Regions from separate parts of the Bacillus pretiosus genome, predicted to be linked through region 3. Evidence: predicted binding sites of a transcription regulator. Region 3 holds the regulator's gene; each other region holds the start of a gene.
What was found. Region 3 encodes LexA, which represses DNA repair genes until DNA is damaged. Its sites were predicted from a motif close to CGAACATATGTTCG; they were not measured.
Positions count from the first base shown of each region.

Region 1: uvrB (excinuclease ABC subunit B) is a predicted target of LexA. The motif match lies at 2,415-2,428, and genes of this name have one in related genera.
Region 2: addB (helicase-exonuclease AddAB subunit AddB) is a predicted target of LexA. The motif match lies at 4,731-4,744, and genes of this name have one in related genera.

Region 1 is NZ_CM129593.1:4,913,323-4,921,207, reverse strand. It holds partial or broken gene ACU8YW_RS25595 (ATPase) at 1-151, shown strand, start outside; gene ACU8YW_RS25590 (hypothetical protein) at 168-395, shown strand; gene ACU8YW_RS25585 (MerR family transcriptional regulator) at 496-1,257, shown strand; gene ACU8YW_RS25580 (hypothetical protein) at 1,254-1,874, shown strand; gene ACU8YW_RS25575 (DUF4362 domain-containing protein) at 1,921-2,349, shown strand; gene uvrB (excinuclease ABC subunit B) at 2,501-4,477, shown strand; gene uvrA (excinuclease ABC subunit UvrA) at 4,489-7,359, shown strand; gene ACU8YW_RS25560 (DUF4275 family protein) at 7,419-7,868, shown strand.
Region 2 is NZ_CM129593.1:1,123,361-1,131,245, reverse strand. It holds gene addA (helicase-exonuclease AddAB subunit AddA) at 1-1,193, opposite strand, end outside; gene addB (helicase-exonuclease AddAB subunit AddB) at 1,190-4,705, opposite strand; gene lepB (signal peptidase I) at 4,822-5,385, opposite strand; gene ACU8YW_RS05855 (TVP38/TMEM64 family protein) at 5,442-6,035, opposite strand; gene ACU8YW_RS05850 (competence protein ComK) at 6,426-7,007, opposite strand; gene ACU8YW_RS05845 (hypothetical protein) at 7,291-7,476, shown strand; gene cspA (RNA chaperone/antiterminator CspA) at 7,725-7,885, opposite strand, start outside.
Region 3 is NZ_CM129593.1:3,542,839-3,552,506, reverse strand. It holds gene ACU8YW_RS18155 (trimeric intracellular cation channel family protein) at 1-246, opposite strand, end outside; gene hflX (GTPase HflX) at 339-1,613, shown strand; gene ACU8YW_RS18145 (methionine gamma-lyase family protein) at 1,606-2,877, shown strand; gene glnR (transcriptional repressor GlnR) at 3,053-3,442, shown strand; gene glnA (type I glutamate--ammonia ligase) at 3,491-4,825, shown strand; gene ACU8YW_RS18130 (PadR family transcriptional regulator) at 5,131-5,454, shown strand; gene ACU8YW_RS18125 (DUF1700 domain-containing protein) at 5,447-5,989, shown strand; gene ACU8YW_RS18120 (DUF4097 family beta strand repeat-containing protein) at 5,990-6,796, shown strand; gene lexA (transcriptional repressor LexA) at 6,885-7,505, opposite strand; gene ACU8YW_RS18110 (YneB family resolvase-like protein) at 7,647-8,303, shown strand; gene ACU8YW_RS18105 (DUF896 domain-containing protein) at 8,349-8,588, shown strand; gene ACU8YW_RS18100 (bifunctional metallophosphatase/5'-nucleotidase) at 8,628-9,668, opposite strand, start outside.

The DNA of each region.
Region 1 (7,885 bases), 1.4 Mb from region 3:
AAGCTTCGTGTTCTTGTTCATTATGTATCTTTGTTTAAATAAGTATTTAGATAGGCAAGCAGTACATGTAAATGAGTTGTTATATATTGCTATTTTTGGCTTATTAATAAGTAGGGCATCGACGAGTGTGTTAGCAACAAGGAATAGATAGAAAAAGGGGAACTGGGATGGGATTACCGGTATTATGTGTCGCTACGGCTATTTTTGCTTTGTTTTGGGGAATGCAGAACTTCTCTCGTTATCCAGTGCCAAGCATTTGTATTATGATTGGCACTGTAGGTTTATCATATTATTTATTAGTTTCAGCTCATTATCATAAAACAGCAACGAGTGTTGTTGTTGGAGCACTTATTTTATTTTGTGGGCGCGCTATACAAAAGGGATTATTTCCGTAAAAGCTGTTTATACAAAGAGTATAAACAGCTTTTTGTATTTTTTTTACAAAAGTCTTGAAAGTTACGTAACGTCATCTTTTATAATGAAGGGGAAGAGGTGATGGTAGTGATTTCAATACAACAATTGACGAGAGAAACAGGGGTAACGGTACGTACATTACGTTATTATGATCAAATAGATTTATTAAAGCCGAGCGGGAAAACAGAAGGTGGGCATCGTTTATATAGTGAAGCTGACGTAATACGGTTGCAGCAAATTTTATTTTTAAAGGAAATGGGCTTTTCATTAAAAGAGGCTGCGAATATGTTAGTAAAAGGTGACCTTAACTTAAAGGGTTCTCTTGAAAAACAACTTCGGTTTGTACAGGAAGAACAAAAGAAATTTAATCGAATGGAGCGTGTTTTACAAGCTGTTGTTTATTCGGTAGATGTGGAAGGGGAACTTGATTGGAAAGTTATGTTTGAACTGATTCAGCTTTCGAAACAGTCGTCTCGTATACGTGAAATATTTCAAAATGAAGTATTTTCAAAGGAAGAACAAAAATTGCTTCATAACTTGCCAAATATGAGTGAAGAAGATCCGAATGTTTTAGAATGGGTAGATTTATTAAAGCAATTACGTACTTTTATGAAAGACGGCAAAGAAGCAGCGAGTGATGAGGTACAAGGGGCAACGAAGAGATTAATGCAGAAATGTTTAGAAATGGCCAATGGTGACGAAGCGTTTTTAGATAAGTTATGGGAAGTTAGAAAATCGAAGGAAGATTCACAGAAAATGAGCATGTATCCAATTGAAGAAGAACTTTTATTATATATGGAAGAAGCTTTTCGTATATATGATGAAAAGGAGATGGATAAATGAGTATACTTGCAGAATATCGTTGGTATTTTTTAATTGGGGCAGAGATTGTATTTTGGTTATCGGCTATCGGCTTCTTTTTACTTCGTTACGGATTCCGTTTGAAGAAGGCGAGCTTTATTATGGGGATTGTACTCCTCGTAAATGAAGTGTTTATTTTAACCTTAGGGGTAGTGGACTATTATCAAACAGGGAAGTTCTCTAACTTTCAAATCATTACGGTAGTTATTTTATTGTATGCAGTTTTCTACGGGAAAAAGGATTTGAAGAAGCTTGATATGTTTGCGCAAAAGCTAGTTGCGAAATGGCGGAATGAACCAGCGCCAATTATGGAAGAGCACGTAGAATTAACAGGTATGGCCTATGCGAAACAGGAAATAAAAAATTGGTTATTACATCTTGTTTTATTCGTTGTTGTGCATATTTTCTTTTTCTTTCTGTACGGTTTTGTCCCGTTTGAACAATGGCATAATTGGTTAGAAACGGGGATTGTTTTAAATGAAAAAGCAAGTCGTGTTAGCCAAGTTTGGGCGATTATACTTTTAGTGGATACAGTTATTTCATTTTCATATGTTCTTTTCCCGAAGAAGGAAAAAGAAAAAGAGAAGCTACTTTCATAGAGGAAAGTAGCTTTTTCTAGTATACCAATAGTTTGTATAGGAGAGGATAACGATAGGAAAAACAGGTTTTATATGCTTATTTCTCTTTAGTTTAGTAGCATGCTCACAACCTAACATTGACATTGATAAGAAGAATGATGTCATTGTAAAGAGAGCAGGAATTTCCAACCTAGATAAATTTGAAAAGTTCGTTTTGAATGTTGACCAAGGGAAAGTTGATAAAATAAGAATTGTGCAGTATACCCATGAAGGTGATCCGATTTTTCAAACGGTAGAGCATAGTGAGAACGATATACTTTATGTGTTAGATAATAGAAAAGACCAATTTGCTGGTGAACATAAAGGATTACATAAAGATAGTTGCAAAAGTATTGTTAAAGAGCAGGGAGAATTAGAAATCACTTATAGGTTAATAGATTGTACGAGTAAAAATGGGCGCAATGGATATGATTTATTATATGTACCTAAAAAATAGAGTTAGTAGAGGAAGGAAGTTTTTACTCCTTCCTCTTTCTATGTATATATTGTCGAAAATTTTACCGAATATCTGTTCGTTTTCTTGGTTTTTTTATGAGCATTCGTGGTAAAATGGGAATACAGATTTTTTACGAGGAGGTCGGTTTTGTTTGGAACATCAATTTGAAATTATCTCAGCTTATTCCCCGCAAGGTGATCAGCCGGTAGCTATAGAAAAGCTTGTAGAGGGAATTAATAGTGGGAAGAAAAAGCAAGTGTTGCTTGGAGCAACAGGAACGGGTAAGACATTTACGATTTCAAATGTCATTAAAGAAGTGCAGAAGCCAACACTTGTTATGGCTCATAATAAAACGTTAGCAGGACAGTTATATAGTGAGCTGAAAGATTTTTTTCCGAATAATGCAGTTGAATATTTTGTTAGTTATTACGATTATTATCAGCCAGAAGCGTATGTGCCTCAAACAGATACGTTTATTGAAAAAGATGCGCAGATTAATGATGAAATCGATAAATTGCGTCACTCAGCAACATCTGCACTATTTGAACGGGATGATGTGATTATTGTTGCGAGTGTTTCGTGTATATATGGTTTAGGTTCTCCAGAAGAATACCGCGAGTTAGTTGTTTCACTTAGAGTTGGTATGGAAAAGGACCGCAATCAATTGCTTCGTGAACTTGTTGATGTGCAGTATGGACGTAATGACATTGATTTCAAGCGTGGTACATTCCGTGTGCGCGGAGATGTAGTTGAAATCTTCCCAGCATCACTTGATGAGCATTGTATTCGAATTGAATTTTTTGGCGATGAAATCGATCGTATTCGCGAAGTAAATGCGTTAACAGGTGAAGTATTAGCAGAACGTGATCATGTAGCAATCTTCCCAGCATCTCACTTCGTTACACGTGAAGAAAAGATGAAGGTCGCTATTGAAAATATAGAAAAAGAATTAGAAGAACGTTTAAAGGAATTAAATGATAATGGCAAGTTGTTAGAAGCGCAGCGTATAGAACAGCGTACACGTTATGATTTAGAAATGATGCGCGAGATGGGCTTTTGTTCAGGGATTGAAAACTATTCCCGTCATTTAACACTTCGTCCAGCGGGTGCAACGCCGTATACGTTATTAGACTATTTCCCGAAAGACTTCTTAATCGTTATGGATGAGTCACACGTATCAGTACCGCAAGTAAGAGCGATGTATAACGGGGACCAAGCACGTAAACAAGTGCTTGTAGATCATGGATTCCGTCTGCCATCAGCTTTAGATAATAGACCGCTTACGTTTGATGAGTTTGAAGGGAAAACGAATCAAGTTATTTACGTTTCAGCAACGCCAGGACCGTACGAGTTAGAGCAGGCACCGGAAGTAATAGAACAAATTATTCGTCCAACAGGGCTTTTAGATCCACCAATTGATATACGACCAATTGAAGGGCAAATTGATGATTTATTAGGAGAAATTCAAGATCGCATTGCAAAAAATGAACGTGTATTAATTACGACTTTAACGAAGAAGATGTCAGAGGATTTAACAGACTACTTAAAAGATGTAGGAATTAAAGTGAACTATCTTCACTCTGAAATTAAAACGTTAGAACGTATTGAAATTATCCGTGATCTTCGCCTTGGTAAGTTTGACGTACTTGTCGGTATTAACTTATTACGAGAAGGATTAGATATTCCAGAAGTATCACTTGTAGCTATTTTAGATGCTGATAAGGAAGGATTCTTGCGTTCAGAGCGTTCATTAATTCAAACAATCGGTCGTGCAGCACGTAATGAAAACGGCCGCGTTATTATGTATGCAGATCGTATAACAAGATCAATGGGAATTGCAATTGAAGAAACGCAGCGTCGTCGTACTATACAAGAAGCTTACAATAAAGAGCATGGTATTACGCCGAAAACGATTCAAAAAGGCGTGCGTGATGTTATCCGTGCAACGACAGCTGCTGAAGAGCCGGAAATGTATGAAGCGGCACCAGCTAAGAAGATGACGAAAAAAGAGCGTGAAAAGACAATTGCGAAGATGGAAGCAGAGATGAAAGAAGCAGCAAAAGCGTTAGATTTCGAGCGTGCAGCTGAATTAAGAGATTTACTATTAGAATTAAAAGCGGAAGGGTGAACAGAGTGAGCATAAGCAAGGATTTTATTGTCGTAAAAGGTGCTAGAGCACATAACTTAAAAAATATTGATGTAACCATTCCGAGAAATCAGCTTGTTGTTGTGACGGGATTGTCTGGTTCAGGGAAATCATCATTAGCGTTTGATACGATTTATGCAGAAGGGCAGCGCAGATACGTAGAATCGTTATCTGCGTATGCGCGTCAGTTTTTAGGACAAATGGATAAGCCGGATGTAGATACGATTGAAGGATTGTCACCAGCGATTTCAATCGATCAAAAAACAACGAGTCGTAATCCACGTTCAACAGTCGGAACGGTCACGGAGATTTATGATTATTTACGTTTATTATTTGCGCGAATTGGTACGCCAATTTGTCCGAATCATGGTATTGAAATTACGTCACAAACAGTAGAGCAGATGGTAGACCGTGTACTTGAATATCCTGAACGTACGAAATTACAAGTGTTAGCTCCTATCGTTTCTGGGCGTAAAGGTGCACATGTGAAAGTGCTTGAAGATATTAAGAAGCAAGGGTATGTTCGTGTACGTGTTGATGGTGAAATGCTTGATGTATCTGAAGATATTGCGCTAGATAAAAATAAGAAGCATTCGATTGAAGTTGTAATTGACCGTATTGTTGTAAAAGAAGGGATTGCAAGCCGTCTTGCGGATTCTCTTGAAAGTGCATTAAAGCTTGGCGGGGGCCGAGTGTTAATTGATGTAATGGGAGAAGAGGAACTTCTATTTAGTGAACATCATGCTTGTCCGCATTGTGGTTTTTCAATCGGAGAATTAGAGCCGCGCATGTTCTCATTCAACAGTCCATTCGGGGCATGTCCTTCTTGTGATGGACTTGGTTCAAAGTTAGAGGTAGATTTAGAACTTGTCATTCCGAATTGGGATTTATCATTAAATGAACATGCGATTGCGCCTTGGGAACCGACAAGCTCACAATATTATCCGCAGCTTTTACAATCTGTATGTAATCATTACGGCGTTGATATGGATATGCCTGTGAAAGATATACCGAAAGATTTATTTGATAAAGTGTTGTACGGAAGCGGAGAAGAAAAAGTTTATTTCCGCTATGTAAATGAATTTGGTCAAGTAAAGGAAAATGAGATTTTATTTGAAGGTGTTATTCCAAATATCGAACGTCGTTATCGTGAAACGAGTTCTGATTATGTTCGTGAGCAAATGGAGAAATATATGGCAGAGCAAGCTTGTCCGAAGTGTAAAGGTGGACGCTTAAAGCCAGAGAGTTTAGCTGTTTTCGTTGGTGATAAAACGATTGCTGATGTAACGAAGTATTCTGTTCAAGAAGTACAGGAATTCTTCTCGAATGTGGAGCTAACGGAGAAACAACAAAAAATTGCTCATTTAATTTTAAGAGAAATCCAGGAGCGCGTTGGATTCTTAGTGAACGTCGGTTTAGATTATTTAACGTTAAGTCGTGCCGCAGGAACTTTATCAGGTGGTGAGGCGCAGCGTATTCGTTTAGCGACACAAATCGGTTCTCGTCTTACTGGCGTACTTTACATTCTTGATGAGCCTTCAATCGGCTTGCATCAGCGCGATAACGATCGTCTTATTCGTACGTTGCAAGAGATGCGTGATTTAGGGAATACGTTAATTGTCGTTGAACATGATGAAGATACGATGATGGCTGCTGATTATTTACTTGATATCGGACCTGGTGCAGGTATTCACGGTGGTCAAGTTGTATCAGCGGGGACGCCAGCTGAAGTGATGCAAGATGATAATTCGCTAACAGGGAAGTATTTAAGCGGTAAAGAGTTTATTCCGGTTCCACTTGAAAGACGTAAAGGTGACGGACGTAAAGTGGAAATTATCGGTGCAAAAGAGAATAACTTAAAGAATGCAAAGATGTCATTCCCGCTTGGTACGTTTGTAGCGATAACGGGTGTATCTGGTTCCGGTAAAAGTACGATGATTAATGAAGTACTATATAAATCATTAGCACAAAAGTTATATAAAGCGAAAGCGAAGTCAGGTACTCATAAAGAAATTAAAGGTCTTGAGCATTTAGATAAAGTAATCGATATCGATCAATCGCCAATCGGGCGTACACCACGTTCTAATCCAGCGACGTATACAGGTGTATTCGATGATATTCGTGATGTGTTTGCACAAACGAATGAAGCGAAAGTGCGTGGATATCAAAAAGGACGTTTCAGCTTTAATGTAAAAGGTGGACGTTGTGAAGCGTGCCGTGGTGATGGGATTATTAAAATCGAAATGCACTTCTTACCAGACGTATACGTTCCATGTGAAGTTTGTCATGGTAAACGTTATAACCGCGAAACGTTAGAAGTGAAGTATAAAGATAAGAACATTTCTGAAGTGTTAGGGATGACAATTGAAGATGGAGTAGAGTTCTTCGCTAATATCCCAAAAATTAAGCGTAAACTTCAAACGCTTGTAGATGTAGGTCTTGGTTATATGAAATTAGGACAGCCAGCTACGACGTTATCTGGTGGTGAAGCGCAGCGCGTGAAGCTAGCTTCTGAATTACACCGTCGTTCTACTGGGCGTACGTTATATATTTTAGATGAGCCAACGACTGGTTTGCATGCACATGATATCGCGCGTCTTCTAGAAGTGCTGCAACGCCTTGTTGAAAGTGGCGAGACAGTTCTTGTTATTGAACATAATTTAGATGTAATTAAAACAGCTGATTATATCGTTGACCTTGGACCAGAGGGCGGAGATAAAGGTGGGCAAATTGTTGCTTCCGGAACGCCAGAGCAAGTAGTAAAAGAAGAACGCTCGTATACAGGTAAGTATTTAAAAGAGATTTTAAATCGCGATAAAGCAAGAATGAAAGAGAAAATAAAAGAAGTAGAGTTATCTCAATAAGTGTATTACGAAAAACCGAGTGGAAATGACACTCGGTTTTTCGTTCATAGGGGGAAAAGATGGAGTTTACAGATGTTTTAAGAAAGAAAAACATGAAGGTAAGAGAGTTTCAAAGTTGGGGTGTTTATTTTCGGAAGCGCTGGGAGGATAACTTTGCAAATCATGTAAGTGATGAGGAAAAGGAAGACATCTTTCTGTATGGTGATAAGTATGCATGTGGGTTTCTTTGGCACATATTTAGTTATGAGAAAAAGAAGTGTTTAGAGGGTGAAGAAGCGGAGAATGCGTTTCATAATGAAGTGAAAAAGGATTGCTATATATTCTATCAACATTGTGATGATGTACTGCTAATAAAAGATACGAGTTTATTACATATGGAGGATATATTGTGTGAGAGGGACGATATGTATAAAGGCGATATCTATATTGTAGATAAAGAGTTCACTTGGACTTTTGTAAAAACTCATGAACATAGATGGTATGGCCCTTATTTTGCGAGGAAATGTTAGTAGGTATACAAGCAGGA
Region 2 (7,885 bases), 2.4 Mb from region 3:
GCTACTGCTGACGGCTTCATTTCACCGTTTTCACTTTGTTCACTTAAAATTTGTAGACAGAAATGCTCTAAATCTGTGAAATCAACCATCCCTTTATCACGCTTCATCGCTTGGAAACGCTCTGTAAATACTTTTACAAGCTGTACGAGTTTTTCTAATACAGGATGCATATCTTGAAAATCTCGTAAGAAACTTTCAGGTCTGCGGCTAAATAACTCTTCTTGTAATTTCTTCACTTCATCTTTCGCTTTATTACGAAGAGAGTCTACTTGTTTTACAACATCCTCGTTGTAATCACTTTTCTTAATACGCTTTAACGTTTGCCACGATACATTTTGCATCGCTTCATACACATTTGTCCATGACTCACAAGCAGCTGATGACAACATTCCAAGTAAAACTGCATCTGCTTGCAGGGTTTCAACGCGGGGCGCCGGACCGTCAGGAAGCATCGCGAGTTCAGTCGCTTTACGAATATGTGTCTCTGCTGTTTCAAGCTGGAATTTCACATCTTCTAATAAGTAAGAAGCGTACACTAAATCTTCAATTGTCTTTCCTTCCACGTCGTATGCTTCTACTAATTTATCGAGCCATTTTTCCGGATTTGGATGCGCTCTTGATTCTGTATGAAGCGCTAAAATCATACGCTGTAAGTCATCATCACTACGGTCACTCGTATAACGGTCAACGAGTTCAAAGAAAATACTATTATCTTCAATTCCATACTCTTCTTCTAATATGTCATCTAACACTTCTTCTTTTAATAATTCGTTTTCTGTTTGATTCGCAATGCGGAAACGAGGATCAACATCAAGCATGTAGTAGTATCCTCTAATTACTTGTAAACAAAATGAATGGATCGTTGAAATAGAAGCTTTATTTAATAAGCTAAGCTGCTTTCTTACGTGCTGCGATCCTGGCTCATCAATTAATACCTTTTCTAACGCTTCCCCAATTCTGTTTTTCATCTCTTGCGCCGCTGCATTCGTAAATGTTACAACGAGCAGGCGGTCGACATCGACTGGATTTTCTTCATTTATAATCTTTTTAATAATACGTTCAACTAATACTGCTGTTTTCCCTGATCCAGCTGCTGCCGCGACTAATATATCACGTCCGTTCGCTACAACCGCTTTCCACTGGTCATCCGTCCACTGACTACCTTCTGGTTTTTTAGGCCAATTTTCAATCATTCTCCGCCAACCTCCTCTCTAATTTTCTCCATCGCTTCGCTATCTTTCATATCTTTTAGCGTACGGAACTGGTTATCTTCGAGTGATTCATCGAACTGACAAACAGATTTGAAGTTACAGAACGTACACGCCGCTTTATTCCCCTTCTTATAAGGAGCAATATCAATAACGCCTTCTGTAATGTCTTTTCCAATATTTTCAAACGTATGGTGTACGTATTTTTGAAGTACGTTAAACTCTTGTTCACTTGCAATACTCGAACGCGCACTAAAACTGCCGTCTTTTTTCAAACCAGCAGAAATAATATCAGAGCTTCCTGTCGAAAGTTTGTTATCCATTAAACGAACAACATCAGCATCTCCTAGTACAAGTCCTTTCATTTTAAATTTCTTTAAAATCTCTTTCTCAATTTCTGCTTCAGATGCGTCACCCTTCATCTCAACGATCGGGTTATGGATATGGAAGTACAGTACACCAGCCGGTGATGCAGTACCTCCCTTTTTCATCCACGTATGTGCATTCGAAGTAACAACATCTAAATACGTTAACATTTGAAGTGCTAATCCGTAATACACTTCCGTTAAGTCTAACGCTTTTGAGCTTGATTTATAATCAATAATACGTAGGAACGTCCCATTTTCATCTTCCGCCTTATCAACACGGTCAATACGACCAACTACTTCCATCTTTACACCATTTGGTAATGAGAATTCCATCGGCGGAAGCGATCCTGTACCGCCCATACCGAATGGCACTTCTAAATCAACTGGTACGAAACCGCTTGACTTCGCATGTTCACGAAGAATGATTGATGTACGGAAAATGATTTGTTGTAGTTTTTGTTTTAAATAGAAATGACGATTTGAACTTAATAAAATTTGTCTTTGTAATAACGGTGCAATCTCTTCTATTACTACAGCAGAAAGATGCTCACACTCTTTTATTGATAAATCCGCCCAAGTACGGTTTTCGCGTAATAGCCTGTCCGCAATTCTCTTCAGCGCTGCATGGAATAGTTCCCCGATATCGGGTGCATCCAGTTTGAAAATGTCACGCTCTCTTAACGATAAACCGTGCTGCGCGAAATGAGCATATGCGCAACGGTTAAATAGTTCCATACGAGATACGCTTCCTTTTATTTTATCTCCATATAAATCTCTACTTACAACTGTACTTAGCTTTTGCGCACGATTTCGGTAGAATAAACTTGATAATACGCGGCTACTTTTTTGTTTCCATTCATCTGAAGTTACGTAGAAGTTATATACATCCCACCAAAAATCTAAATTCCCTTCAAATCCATATCGCTTCCACGTTTGAAGTTGCTGCATAACATATGACAACGTTACTTCTGGCGTTGCTACGTATGAAATTTGTTCCGAGCGTGATAAATCATTCACGTCATTCGTAATAAATGTATCTTTCACATCAGGGAACATTCTTTTTATTTTCTTAATAAAGCTAGACGCAAGTAACGTCTTCCCTTCCTCATCTGCAAGCGGGCATGAAATATATAATTTCTCAGTTGCTCTCGTTACCATTTGGTACATAACGAACTGTTCTTCTAATAAAGTTTGTCTCGTCGTTGGTGCTAATTCGATACCTGCAACGCTAAGAACATCTCTTTCCTCATCAGAAAGCATCCCTTCATCCATCGGTGCTGCCGGAATAACTCCTTCATTCACGCCAATGACAAATGTTGCTTTCACATTTGATAATCTTGAACGATCAATATTAGCAATTAACACTTGGTCTAATGATGGCGGAATGTTTGCGAATTGAAGCGCCTCAAGACCTGTCGACATAACATCTGTGAACATAGAAAGTGACATTTTCTCTTCGCCAAGCATCTCAACGAACGTATCAAGAAGACTCATTACTTCTTCCCATACTTGCTCATGATCTGTCGCAAATAAAAAATCTCCGCTCTCTTCTGCACGAATACGTAATGCTTCTAGTTTTTTCGGAACGTCTAGCTCTTCTAAAAATAAATAAACAGCTTCGCACATTTGCATAACTGTTCCCGCTCGCTTCAGCCTTTTTTGCATACGAATAACAGGCGTTCTTACAACGTCGCGCAGTCGATTTATTCTCTCTTCCATTTCACGTTCACTGTCTGTAATCATCTCGTCCGTATCGTCAAGAGAACGATAGCGGCGATACATCCACGGATCCTCAGAAGTCCATCTCTTCCCTTGTACACCGTAGGCTAAACAGTAGTTTTCAAACTCATCCATCTCTTCGCGCATCGTTTCTTTTCTTACGTCTAGTGGATATAAAAGCTCTGTTTTCACGCAGCGGAACACTGCATCATAACGCCAATTTCCACTAATAATCTCGAGTGCAGAACGAATGCATTCTACTAGCGGATGATGTGACATCGGGCGTTTTTCATCGATGAAATGCGGGATATTATAATCTGTAAATAGCGTTCGCATCACATCGTAATAACTTTCTCCGTTACGAAGAAGGACTGCAATATCTCGGTAACGATAGTCTTCATCCGCCACAAGTCTACGAATTTCACGCGCAACACCTTCTACTTCAGCTCGTAAATTCGCTGCTGTACTAATCGTTACACTTGCTTCTCCGTGAAACTTTTCATTTGGACGTGCTTCGTAATGCGTTTCTAAATGCGCTAATGCTTGCGAATGAAAACGCGGTTGTTCCATAAGTGGAATCTTTTTTTCAATTTCTATCTTCTCTTCACGCGCCACTTGCTTTATTTTTTCATACGTTAACGTCGTTTCATAAAATAAATCTAGTTCATTTACTGGCTGCGCTAACGTTTTTTCATCTATCGTTAACGTGATCGTAACTCTCGCACCGCAAATCATAAGCTGTCTTACAATTTCTAGTTCTTGTGGTGAAAATGAATGAAATCCATCTATATAAATTTCAGCCCCATTTACATATTCAGAATGTGGAAGCTTTTCGACTAGCAATTGTAGGTAGTCTTCTGAATCCAAATATTTTCCGATTAAAGCACGTTCAAAATCATCATATAATAGTTGTAAATCATACACTTTATTCGCTAATAGCTTTTGTTCTGCACTGCTACTATGTGCGTCTAATTGTTGCCACATTTCATATACGTTAGATGGCGTCACATTGTAACGTTTAAACTCCGCAATCATACTACCAAGATGTTCAAAGAAACCGTTTTGCTCCGCTGCTTTTTGGAACACCGATAATCCATCTTTACGAGACTCTACAATTTTACGAAGTAACATATGTACGCCCGCTTCATCAATGTGAAGGCGACTCGCTCCACCAACTTCTTGCAGTACCTTCCACGCTAATCGTGAAAAACTAAAAACTTGTGCCCGAATAGAACCTCTTACATCCTCACTACCAATTAACGCCTGCTGCGTTTGGAATGTCATCTGTTCTGGCACAAGATATAATATTGTTTCCCCTCTTGGACGCTGCTTTAACTCTTCTTGCACTTCGTGTAAACAAAGTGTACTTTTTCCACTTCCCGCTCTACCAATCACAAATCGAAGTGACATGTAACCCCACCTTTCACTTACATAACGAACGTTAGTTTGCTACTATAATTGTATTATAGGACACGAAAAAAGACAAACAGAGTAGTTTGCCTTTTTCTATACTTCTATCTATTATATCAACCTTTTGAAAAATTCGTTTGCACCTCTTGAATTGGCCAATATCGTAAATCAACTTTACCGACAACTGTATCAGCTTTTACAAATCCAAAGTGTCTACTATCCCAGCTCCCGAGGCGGTTATCACCCACTACAAAAATATAGCCAGGTGGCACCGACTTTTCTTTCGTTAACTCTTCTAGTTTAAAATCACCTGTTAGTTGTCGTCCATTTATCTCTTTCTTATACGTTTCTAAATAAGGTTCATCCACGAATTGTCCGTTTATATACAGTTTATCATGCTTATATTCAATTTGATCTCCAGGTAAACCGATAATTCGTTTTACGTAGTCCTCTTTTTTATTCGCATGAAACACAACAACATCAAACCTGTTCAAGTCCCCCACTTGATAACTCACCTTATTTACAACGAGCATATTACCATCTTGCAATGTCGGCATCATTGACTTCCCCTCTACAACGTACGTCGAAAAGAAAAACGTTCGAAAAAATACAGCTAATAATACACCAATTAAAATTGTTCGTATCCACTCTATGCCTTCTTTTTTCAAAGTTTTCTTCATCCGCTTCTCCCCTTATCCTTTAATAATGAAGCTTTCCTTTACAAAGAAGACTATTCTTAATGTAGTTCTAACTTTACTTCGATTTTCTTACCGACATACCATAAAATAAAAATACCAATTGCTACAATGACTGATTTCACCGGATTATGAATAAATGACATTAAATCATGACCGATATACGTTAAAATAAAAATCATCACAAGCTTTCCGAACGCAAGCGCAAGCCCGAACTGTTTTACACTAATGCGAGATAAACCAGCGACAACGTTTATAAGCGCAGACGGTGTAAACGGAAAACAAAATATGACGAAAATCGGCGCAAATCCTTTCCTTTCAATCCATCCCATTGCCTTCCTTACTTTCTCATGTTTATTTACAAAAGAAAAGAAACGACTTCGTCCAAAATGGCGGATAATGAAAAAGACAAGTAAGGCACCCATTACTGATCCAAGCCAAGAATAAAGAAAACCGAGCCAAAATCCAAATGCAACAGCATTTGCCAGTACAAATACGATGAGTGGCAATGCCGGTATTAACGCTTCTATCATCGGTAAACCAATACCGAGAAGTGGTCCGAACGCTTTATAACTTTCAACAATATGATCCATATTTTCTGGTGAAAAATACTCTTTGATTGTCTGAAAATCCATTCTACACTTTACCCCTTTACTCTAAGTACTACCTCTACTGTATCATTGCTTATATGAAAGAGGAAATGGTAGATACGACATATGGAGATGTAATTATTAAGTTTCCATATCTTCCATGAGAATTCCTTCATTATTATGCTATGATAATCTATCAATATTCGACAAGACGTTTTGCGATTTTGGAAATGATCCTTTTGTTTTAGTGGCAAATTCCTCAGTAACTGAAATTATATCGACGATTTTCTGAATATATCGATTGTAACTCGCATTTTATCAGCGATTTTTCAAATATATCAACCACAACTCGATTTTTATCAGTGATTTTTCGAATATATCGACTTACCGATAAAAACTGACAAATAAAAAAGATGGGGATTTTTCCCCATCCTCTTAAACTTCCTCTTCTTTCACAAAATATACTTTCTCGTATGCTGGTTTTAATCGAGATTCTTGAGTTTTATCAATCTCTTTAAAACAAGGATTCCCTTGTTTTTTTCTACGATCTTCATATTCAGTACGCAATTTCGCTGTACGATTTAGTTGATTTTCAAAACTGCTTTTTGATATTTCTAATTTCACAGCAAATCCATTTATAAATCTAACAATAACATTTCCATCTTTTGACTCTTTATTACTTTCAATATAAAAATGAGACAACCAAGCACACTCTTTTCTAGAGTATGAATAAGTGGGAAAAAAATAAAGTTGATCTGTCGGACTAATCGCAATCGGTGCTTTATGTGTAATATGAGTTAACTCTTTCGTTCCTTCTTTTCTGCCTAAGAAACTAGAGCCATGCTTGCGGCAACTTCTTTCTATAATATCTAGGGGCTTTTGAAATACGAAAAAAGAATCTTCCATCTCAACAACTCGTGTAACGATTTTCTTTTCACTTAGAATAACAGGAAGTAAGGCCATTGTATTTTTATTTACCACATAGTTTTCGACATAGCGTTCTACTTTACTTTCCATATTCTACTGTCTCCTTTTTTCTATTTATATTAGCAGCTGCATATATAATTCTAGCACCTATGAAAAGGAAATGGCTTACAGATTCCGCTTTTTTACAATACTTTATCATTTATCAAACATCTTTTAAATTATAAAATAACAATATAGTGTTTTCGTAATAAAAACCTATATAAAATGTATTTATACTACCAATAAATATTTACAACTGCTTCCTCATTTCGCATCATTACGACAATTAACTTTGCTATAATTAAAAGTAAAATCCAATAAATGGAGGTCCACTATGGAAGAAAAAGAAATGCAACCAACGATTCAAATGAAAAATAGCAGCATTGTGATCGTGAAAAACTCATCCAGCATTATATTCGGCTTATTTTTCATTCTACTATTCTTTGCAAAGCCTTTTCGTAAATCGAAATGCTCTGAATGTAAGAAACGCGAAAAGAAAAAGATTGGAAAAGAAGAGTAAAAGGCCTTCCATTTTGGAAAGCCTTTTACTCTTCTTCGTCCTCAAAAAAACGACTATTTTTTCTTATTCATCTAAAGCGAGCGAATGAGATTTCTTCAATCGTATTGTGTAGATCTTCTTTATTCCCGCTACGAACATCGAGTATGACTTCATTTGTATACTTTTCCCCCAAATATAATCATTATGCTCGTATATTACAACAAAAAAAGGATGGCAGCAGCCATCCTTTTCCATAATGAACTATAAAATTATAGTTTGATTACGTTTTTAGCTTGAGGTCCACGGTTACCATCTTCGATTTCGAAGCTAACTTTTTGACCTTCTTCTAGAGATTTGAAACCTTCAGTTTCGATTGCAGAGAAATGTACGAATACATCGTTTTCGCCTGGAACTTCGATGAAACCGAATC
Region 3 (9,668 bases):
TAATTTATTAGGAAAAAGAAAAATAATCGTCATTGATAGTAGTGCGATTTGGAATAACATGTCTTGTTGCCAAAACGCGACAATCGGATAACCGATTAATAAATTACGAAGGGCACCTCCCCCAAATGCGGTTGCCATTCCTAAAATATACACCCCGAAAATATCATAATCCTCTTCCATTGCAACAATGGCTCCGCTTAGTGCGAAAGCGATTGTGCCTATGATGCTAAAAATCTCCCATGCCATGAATTTTCTCCCCCGCTAACTAGATGAAATGTGCTTCCTCTGCTATTATATTAGAAGGTTTAAATTTCGAAAAGGATGAGTGAACATATTTGATGGAAGAAAAAGAAAAAGTCATATTAGTAGGCTGTCAATTGCCACAAGATGATGATGAAAAGTTTATGTATTCCATGAAAGAGCTTGCATCGCTAGCGAAGACTGCACGAGCAGAATTGTTAGTGTCTACAACGCAAAAACGACCGAAGTTTCATCCGGCGACCTATATAGGTAAAGGTAAATTAGAAGAGCTTACAATGTTAACGGAAGAATTAGAACCGGATGTTATCGTATTTAATAACGAATTAACGCCGAGTCAAATTCGGAATTTATCCTCAGTATTAGATGCGAGGGTGATTGATCGAACGCAACTAATATTAGATATTTTTGCGCAACGTGCGAAGTCGAGGGAAGGTAAGCTTCAAGTAGAATTAGCTCAGTTGCAATATACAATGCCACGTCTTATGGGGCAAGGATTGTCTTTATCACGTCTTGGTGGTGGTATTGGAACGAGAGGGCCGGGTGAGACGAAACTTGAGACGGATCGTCGTCATATTCGATCACGCGTTGATGAAATAAAGAAACAACTTGCAGTTGTTGTGGAGCATCGAAAAAGATATCGTGAGAGAAGAAAAGATAATAAAGTATTTCAAGTTTCATTAATAGGGTATACGAATGCGGGAAAATCTACACTGTTTAATAGATTGACGGAAGCAGATACGTTTGAAGAAAACTTGTTGTTTGCAACGCTAGACCCGACGACAAGGAAGATGCCGTTACCTTCAGGTTATACAGTATTACTAACTGATACGGTGGGCTTTATACAAGATTTACCTACGTCATTAATTGCTGCTTTTCGTTCGACATTAGAAGAAGCTGGTGAAGCGGATGTTATTTTACATGTAGTTGATTCAGCGGATCCTAATTATGTAGGGCATGAGAAAACAGTAAAACAATTATTGTCAGAACTTGAAATTAATCATATTCCTATTATTACGTTATATAATAAAAAAGATGAATTACATCAAAACTTTATTCCGTTTCCGAAAAGTGACTTCTTAATGACTAGTGCCTTTGAACAAAGTGATTTATTGCATATAAAAGAAGCGATAGAAACGAAAATGAAGGAAGAAATGAATCGTTATCAAGTGGAAATTCCACCGAGTGAAGGTAAGTTGTTAACGCTATTAAAGACGGAGACGCTATTAACAAAGATGGAGTTTCTGGAAGATAAATTTGTATATAATTGCGTGGGGTATATTTTTGCTCATTCATCGCTTAATGTGCAATTAAAGAGATTTTTAGTGGAAGAAGGAGAAAATAAAAATGTTTGATCGTTTGAAAAATGGAGAAAAAATTGCTCCAATCGTAAAAGAAGTAGAGAGCCAGATTACAGAAGTACATAAACGCGCGGATGAAGTAATTGAAAGCAATCAGTTTCGAGTGTTAGAAAGTTTCCGTAAACATAAAATTAGTGACTCGCATTTTATTCCGACGACAGGTTACGGTTATGATGATATTGGCCGTGATACGTTAGAAAAAGTGTATGCGGATGTATTTGGAGCGGAAGCGGGTCTTGTTCGTCCGCAAATTATTTCAGGTACTCATGCTATTTCTACAGCGTTATTCGGTGTTTTACGTCCGGGAGATGAGTTATTGTACATCACTGGCAAACCGTATGATACATTAGAAGAAATCGTTGGTGTACGCGGAAAAGGTGTAGGTTCATTTAAAGAATATAATATTGGTTATAATGCAGTTCCGCTTACTGAAGAGGGGCTTGTTGATTTTGGAGCTGTTGCGACTGCAATTCATAGTAATACGAAGATGATTGGGATTCAGCGCTCAAAAGGTTATGCTACTCGTCCATCGTTTACTATTTCTCAAATTAAAGAGATGATAGCATTCGTTAAAGAAATTAAACCTGATGTTGTTGTGTTTGTAGATAACTGTTATGGTGAGTTTATTGAAGAGCAAGAACCATGTCATGTAGGTGCAGATTTAATGGCAGGTTCGCTTATTAAAAACCCTGGTGGTGGAATTGTTAAAACTGGTGGTTACATTGTTGGTAAAGAACAGTATGTTGAAGCGTGTGCATATCGTTTAACATCTCCGGGAATCGGTGCGGAAGCAGGGGCATCTTTATACAGTCTGCAAGAAATGTATCAAGGTTTCTTCTTAGCGCCGCATGTAGCGGGACAAGCGCTAAAAGGTGCGATTTTTACAGCTGCATTTTTAGAGAAGTTAGGAATGAATACATCACCAGCATGGAATGCACCAAGAACAGATTTAATTCAGTCTGTTCAATTTGATGATAAAGATCGTATGATTGCATTCTGCCAAGCGATTCAATATGCATCTCCAATTAATTCTCACTTCACTCCATATGCCAACTATATGCCGGGTTATGAAGATGATGTAATTATGGCTGCGGGAACGTTTATTCAAGGTGCAAGTATTGAATTGTCAGCTGATGGTCCAATTCGTCCGCCTTATGTTGCTTACGTGCAAGGTGGATTAACTTATTCACATGTGAAGATTGCGATTTGTTCTGCAATTGATGCGTTAATTGAAAAAGAATTATTAACAATTTCTTAAGGGGAAGCTGTCGATTTCGACAGCTTTTTTCGTGTGAAAGTAATGATTAATCTCATTAGAAAAAAGAATGAAAAAATTTATAAAAAAATCATGTAAGAAAAGCTAACATCTATTGACACTAAACATAACATGGTATAAAATGAGAAGCAGTTAAGGCGAAGGAGGAACTGAAACAATGAAAGAAGATAGACGTTCTGCCCCGCTGTTTCCTATTGGTATTGTTATGGATTTAACACAATTATCTGCACGTCAAATTCGCTACTATGAAGAGCATAATCTTGTTTCTCCAACCCGTACAAAGGGGAATCGTAGATTATTTTCATTTAACGATGTAGATAAGTTGTTAGAGATTAAAGATTTATTAGATCAAGGCTTGAATATGGCTGGTATTAAACAAGTGTTACTAATGAAAGTAAATCAAACAGAAACAGTGAAAGTAAAAGAAGAAACGAAAGAAATTTCAAAAACTGAGCTTCGCAAAATACTTCGAGATGAACTACAACATACAGGTAGATTTAATCGGACTTCATTGCGACAAGGTGACATTTCAAGGTTTTTTCACTAAAGATAACTGATTCTGAAGGTGTTTAGAGGGACTAAGGAGGAATTTATAATGGCTAGGTACACAAGAGAAGATATTTTCCGTTTGGCGAAAGAAGAGAATGTAAAGTATATCCGCTTACAATTTACGGACCTTTTAGGAGTAATTAAAAACGTAGAAATTCCAGTGAGCCAATTAACAAAAGCTCTTGATAACAAAATGATGTTTGATGGATCTTCTATTGAAGGTTTCGTACGTATTGAAGAATCTGATATGTACTTATATCCAGATTTAGATACTTGGGTAATTTTCCCTTGGACAGCTGAAAAAGGAAAAGTAGCTCGATTAATCTGTGATATTTACAATGCAGATGGCACTCCGTTTGATGGCGATCCACGTAACAACTTAAAGCGTGTATTAAAAGAAATGGAAGCATTGGGATTCTCAGATTTCAATCTTGGACCAGAGCCAGAATTCTTCCTATTTAAAGTAGATGAAAAAGGAAATCCAACATTAGAATTAAACGATAACGGTGGATACTTCGACCTTGCGCCGATGGATCTAGGGGAAAACTGTCGTCGTGATATCGTTCTTGAACTTGAAGAAATGGGCTTTGAAATTGAAGCGTCTCACCATGAGGTTGCTCCAGGGCAACACGAAATTGACTTTAAATATGCAAATGCAATTCGCTCATGTGATGACATTCAAACATTCAAACTTGTTGTAAAAACAATTGCTCGTAAACACGGTTTACACGCAACATTTATGCCAAAACCATTATATGGTGTGAACGGTTCAGGTATGCACTGTAACTTATCACTATTCAAAAATGGTGAGAACGTATTCTTCGATCAAAACGGTGACTTACAATTAAGTGATGATGCTCGTCACTTCATCGCAGGTATTTTAAAACATGCACCAGCATTTACAGCGGTAGCAAATCCAACTGTAAACTCTTACAAGCGTTTAGTACCTGGATACGAAGCTCCTTGTTACGTAGCATGGTCTGCACAAAACCGTAGCCCATTAGTACGTATCCCTGCATCTCGTGGTATTAGTACACGCGTAGAAGTACGTAGTGTTGACCCAGCTGCAAACCCGTATTTAGTAATGGCTACATTATTAGCAGCAGGTCTTGATGGAATTAAAAACAAATTAACTCCACCAGCTGCAGTAGACCGTAACATCTATGTAATGACAAAAGAAGAGCGCGAAGAAGCAGGTATCGTTGACTTACCAGCAACATTAGCGCAAGCATTAGTTACATTACAATCTAATGAAGTAGTATGCGGTGCACTAGGAGAACATTTACTTGAGCACTTCATCGAAGCAAAAGAGATTGAGTGGGACATCTTCCGCACGCAAGTTCACCAATGGGAACGCGATCAATATATGTCTCTATACTAAGAGAGAAAAAAGCCTTGATACTACGGTATCAGGGCTTTTTTTTATTTGTGGGCAAATATAAAGGCTTGTGAAATGAATTAGATGGGTGCCCGCAAAGTGCTCGAAAAAAGTCATGTGGATTATTTAAAATGCGTGCTAGCTATGAATGAAAATGTGGAAGTTGAAATATGGTGTGGATGTATTTAATTCGAAAATTAAGTATTGAAAAATATAGTACCTTGCAATGAATAATACTAAGTGGTATATTATGGATATAACGGGTACCGTGTATTGAATAGTACTGAAATGAGAAAGGGGGATTGACCTTGAACGTTCAGTTTAAAAAAGGCGTGTTAGAACTGTGTGTTTTAGCACTTGTGAAACGTAAAGATTGTTACGGCTATGAACTTGTTCAGCAAATCTCAAATAAATTTTTAATATCGGAAGGGTCAGTGTATCCTTTATTACGTCGTTTAACGAAAGAAGGATATTTTCAAACGTATTTAAAAGAATCTACAGAGGGACCGCCTCGTAAATATTATCAACTAACTGAGCAAGGGGAAACGCAACTGAATTTGTTAGTAACGGAGTGGCGTGATTTTGCAAAAGGCGTACAAGAAATTATTGAAGGGGTGGAATGGGATGAGTAAAGAACAGTTTCTTAAAGAATTATCAAGTCATCTTAGAAAGTTACCGGAAGAAGAGAGGAAAGATATTTTATTTGATTATGAAGAGCATTTTCAGTTTGGAATAGAAAAAGGAAAAACTGAATCGGAAATAATAAAGGGCCTTGGCTCTCCGAAAGTAATTGCAAAAGACTTACTTGCTTTGTATCGCTTTGACGAAATGAAAAAGGACCCATCAACTACCAATATAACAAGGGCTGTTATGGCAGCGATTGGACTTAGTTTGTTTAATTTTATTATTGTGTTAGGCCCGTTAGTTGCAATTATTGCTTTTATATTTTCCTTCTGGCTCGGTGGAATTGCTAGTGTAGTGACACCATTTTTCGTTATTGGAAAAGTATTTATGGGTACTTTTATATGGTTGGATTTATTCGTTAGTATAACGTTTGTTGGAGTAGGTTTGTTGTTATGTATTATCGCTTATTATAGTACGAAGTGGTTTAAAAAGTTATGCGTACGTTATGTAATATGGAACTTCAAAATGATAAAAGGGGAGTAGATGATGAAGAAAATATTGTTAGTAGCTATCGCTTGTATCATTATTGGAGTAATAGGGATTTCACAAACATATGAAAAAGCAGTGCAAACTGCAGAAGAAGGAAATAAAGAAGACGTAATTAAAAACGAAACACTAAAAAATATAGAAGTTAAGTTAGATGCTGGGGATATTGTTGTCCAAAAATCTCCCGACTCTTCTTTTTATGTAAAGCAATCAGGAGATGTACGTAAACACGAGGTTCGTATTGCCGAAGATGGTGACACATTAAAAATTATTGGGGAAAGAGAAAAAGGTGCTTCATTTGATTTTTCTTTTTACGATTTTAGATTTCAAACGTCTACAATAACTCTCCTTGTGCCTGAACGTTCATACCAAGAGATAAAAATAAATTCATCAGCTGGACAAATAGAAATAAGTGATGTGAAAAGTGATTGTGTAAGTGTTGGGACACTCGCTGGAGAAGTAGATTTGAAAAATGTCACAGCAAAAAGTGTGGAAGGATCTTCAAAAGCTGGTGAGGTGAGCTTTAAGAAGGTAATAGGAAAAGTAACTGCGAAGTCGGCTAGCGGGGAAGTGCATATTATGGATCATGATCCTAAATATGATGTAGAGGCAAGTTCAACCGCTGGGGATGTAGATATTACTTTATTAGAAAAACCACAAGATGCAGTTATAACTGGGCAAAGTGCTGCTGGCGAAGTAATGATTTTTAATGAAGAAAATAAAAATATAACAATTGGCAATGGTAGTAAAAAGATTAGTGGTAAAACAGCTGCTGGCGATGTGACGATTGAAACTCGTTCATAAGAAATAAAATGTATGAAAATCTATCAAAATACAAAAAAAGAAGATAATTACCGTATATAAATAAGGTAATTATCTTCTTTTATTATTCTTAATGTAAATCACGATATACGCCAATTACTTTTCCAATAACTGACACTTGTTTTAAAATGATAGGTTCTAATGAAGAGTTTTCCGGTTGTAGACGGAAATGGTCTTTTTCTTTATAGAAACGTTTTACAGTTGCTTCGTTATCTTCTGTTAAAGCGACTACAATTTCACCGTTGTATGCAGACTGTTGTTGGCGAACAACAACTAAATCTCCATCGAAAATACCAGCTTCAATCATACTATCTCCGGAAATACGTAACATAAATACTTGGTCTGCTCCAGCAACAATGCTAGCTGGAAGTGGGAAATGATCTTCTACACTTTCAACTGCTGTAATAGGTAATCCAGCAGTAACTTTTCCGACAATTGGAACTTGAATAACAGATTGTGTCTCTGTATCCATTCGGTTGTCACCTAAAATTTCAATTGCTCGTGGTTTTGTTGGATCGCGTCGAATATATCCTTTTTCTTCTAGTCGTGATAAATGTCCGTGCACTGTAGAACTAGAAGCGAGGCCGACTGCTTGACCGATTTCACGTACGGAAGGTGGATATCCTTTTTCTTGTACTTTTAGCTTAATAAAGTCGAGAATGTCTTGCTGGCGTTTCGTTAACTTTTCCATGTTTTCTAACACCTCGTTTTCTTTCATTTTTCTTATTAATAAGTATAACATGCGAAAAAACATTCTACAAACATAAGTTCGAACGAAAGACGAATTTATGATACACTATAAGGAAAATATAGTGAGAAAGAAGGGTTCAATATGAATGCAATTATTTATGCACGTGTGAGCACAACAAAAGAAGAACAGGAAACATCATTATTGCGTCAAAAAGATGAATTATTGCATTTAGCTGAGCGCTATCAAATGAATGTTGTAAAGGTGATTGAGGAGCAGGCTAGTGGTTATACAATTGAACGTGATGGCATATTAGAAGTGCTAGATACAATTCGCGATGAACAAGTTGATGTACTTCTCATACAAGATGAAACGCGCCTTGGTAGAGGGAATGCAAAGATTGCATTAATGCACTGTTTACATAAAGAGGGAATAAAAGTATATACGCATACGCATAATGGAGAATTAGAACTCTCTGACTCTGATTCGATGGTACTAGATATAATTGGGATTGTTGAAGAGTATCAAAGAAAGATCCACAATTTAAAAATTAAACGTGGCATGCAAAGAGCGGTAGAGAAAGGATTTCGTCCAGAGAATAATTTGAAAAATCGTCATTTAAGTATAGGACGTGAGAAAAAAGAAGTGCCAATTGAGGAAATTGTACGTTTACGCCGGAATGAATTAACTTTTGAAGAAATTGCAGCAACACTTCGTGGTTTTGGTCATGATGTTTCAAAAGCAACTGTACATCGAAGATATGTAGAATATACAAAGCAATTGCTTGATAAAGAGGACTAACTATTGTATGATAATAATCAGTTTTGAGTAAAAGGGGGATTCGAGATGCAAAGTCACGAACTCATTGAACGCATTAACTTCTTAGCGAAAAAAGCAAAAGCTGAAGGTTTAACTGAAGAAGAACAACGTGAGCGCCAATCGCTACGTGAACAATATTTAAAAGGATTTCGTCAAAATATGTTAAACGAACTTAAAGGAATTAAAGTTGTTAACGAAGAAGGTACTGATGTTACACCGGCGAAATTAAAAGCTTTAAAAAAGCAAGATAATGCAAAATTAAACTAAAAGATGGGCGAAGCCCATCTTTTTTATTTATTATATCCGTTATTTAATAACTTTCCAGTTGTTATTGACTGTTGCTTCTATCTTTTTGTGCTTCAATATATAGTTAGCGATAAGTTCAGACATATCTGTTGGTATGTCTTTTATTACGGGCTTATTTTGAAACATAAAGAAGTTCCCTCCGCCACTTGCGCGATAATTATTCATAACGACGTCATATTCTTCATTCATATGAAGTGGAGCGCCTTTATACTGTAAGGATTCTACTCTCTCGCCAATTGGTTTGGAAATGTTTAATACGTACGAAATTCCTTCCCACATATCGTAATTATAGTGTTGCGGCTTTGGTTCTATGTAGGTGGGGTTTACGATGATAGTTCCATCTGCTTTTAATATGAAATAAGAAGCAGAGAGTTCAAGGGCATCTTTTATATCCGCTCCAGTTATTCTAATTACTTTTAATGTATTTGGATAAATATAATTAGAAACGATGTCACGCATTGTTACATATTTCGGGAAACCTGGAGATGTATTATGGAATAAGCTTGTACAAGAAATGGAAACATTAGCTATATCCATCTGTATTTTATTTATGAATTCAATAAAAGGATGGTCTTGCAAACGAGTTTGCATAGCATCTGAAATTTGCATGTTCCCATAGATTACTCCAATAGGTTGATCGAGCCAATTTTGTGTTTTTTCTTCATAATCGGCAACCAAGGAAAGAATATGTTGGTCAGCCTCAATTCCTTGTACGGGCAATAATTGTGAATCACTCTCTTTTTTTACCCATTTTTTTTCTGTTTTTTCGAATGTTACTGTTACTTTTCCAACGGAGTGTCCATTGCATCCAGTCTGTAAAATTGTTACACCATTCATTACGGTGTGAGCGATTTCCCGGTGTTGGTGGCCTGTTAGTAAAATGTCTATGCCTTCAATTTCATGGCACATTGCATATCCTTGGTTTTCACCTGTTAAAACTTCAGTCGGTACCCCAGTTTGTAAATCGCGTTCAAATCCCCCATGGTAGGCTACGACTAATAAATCGGGTTTCTCGTGTTCGCGAATGTAAGAAACCCATCT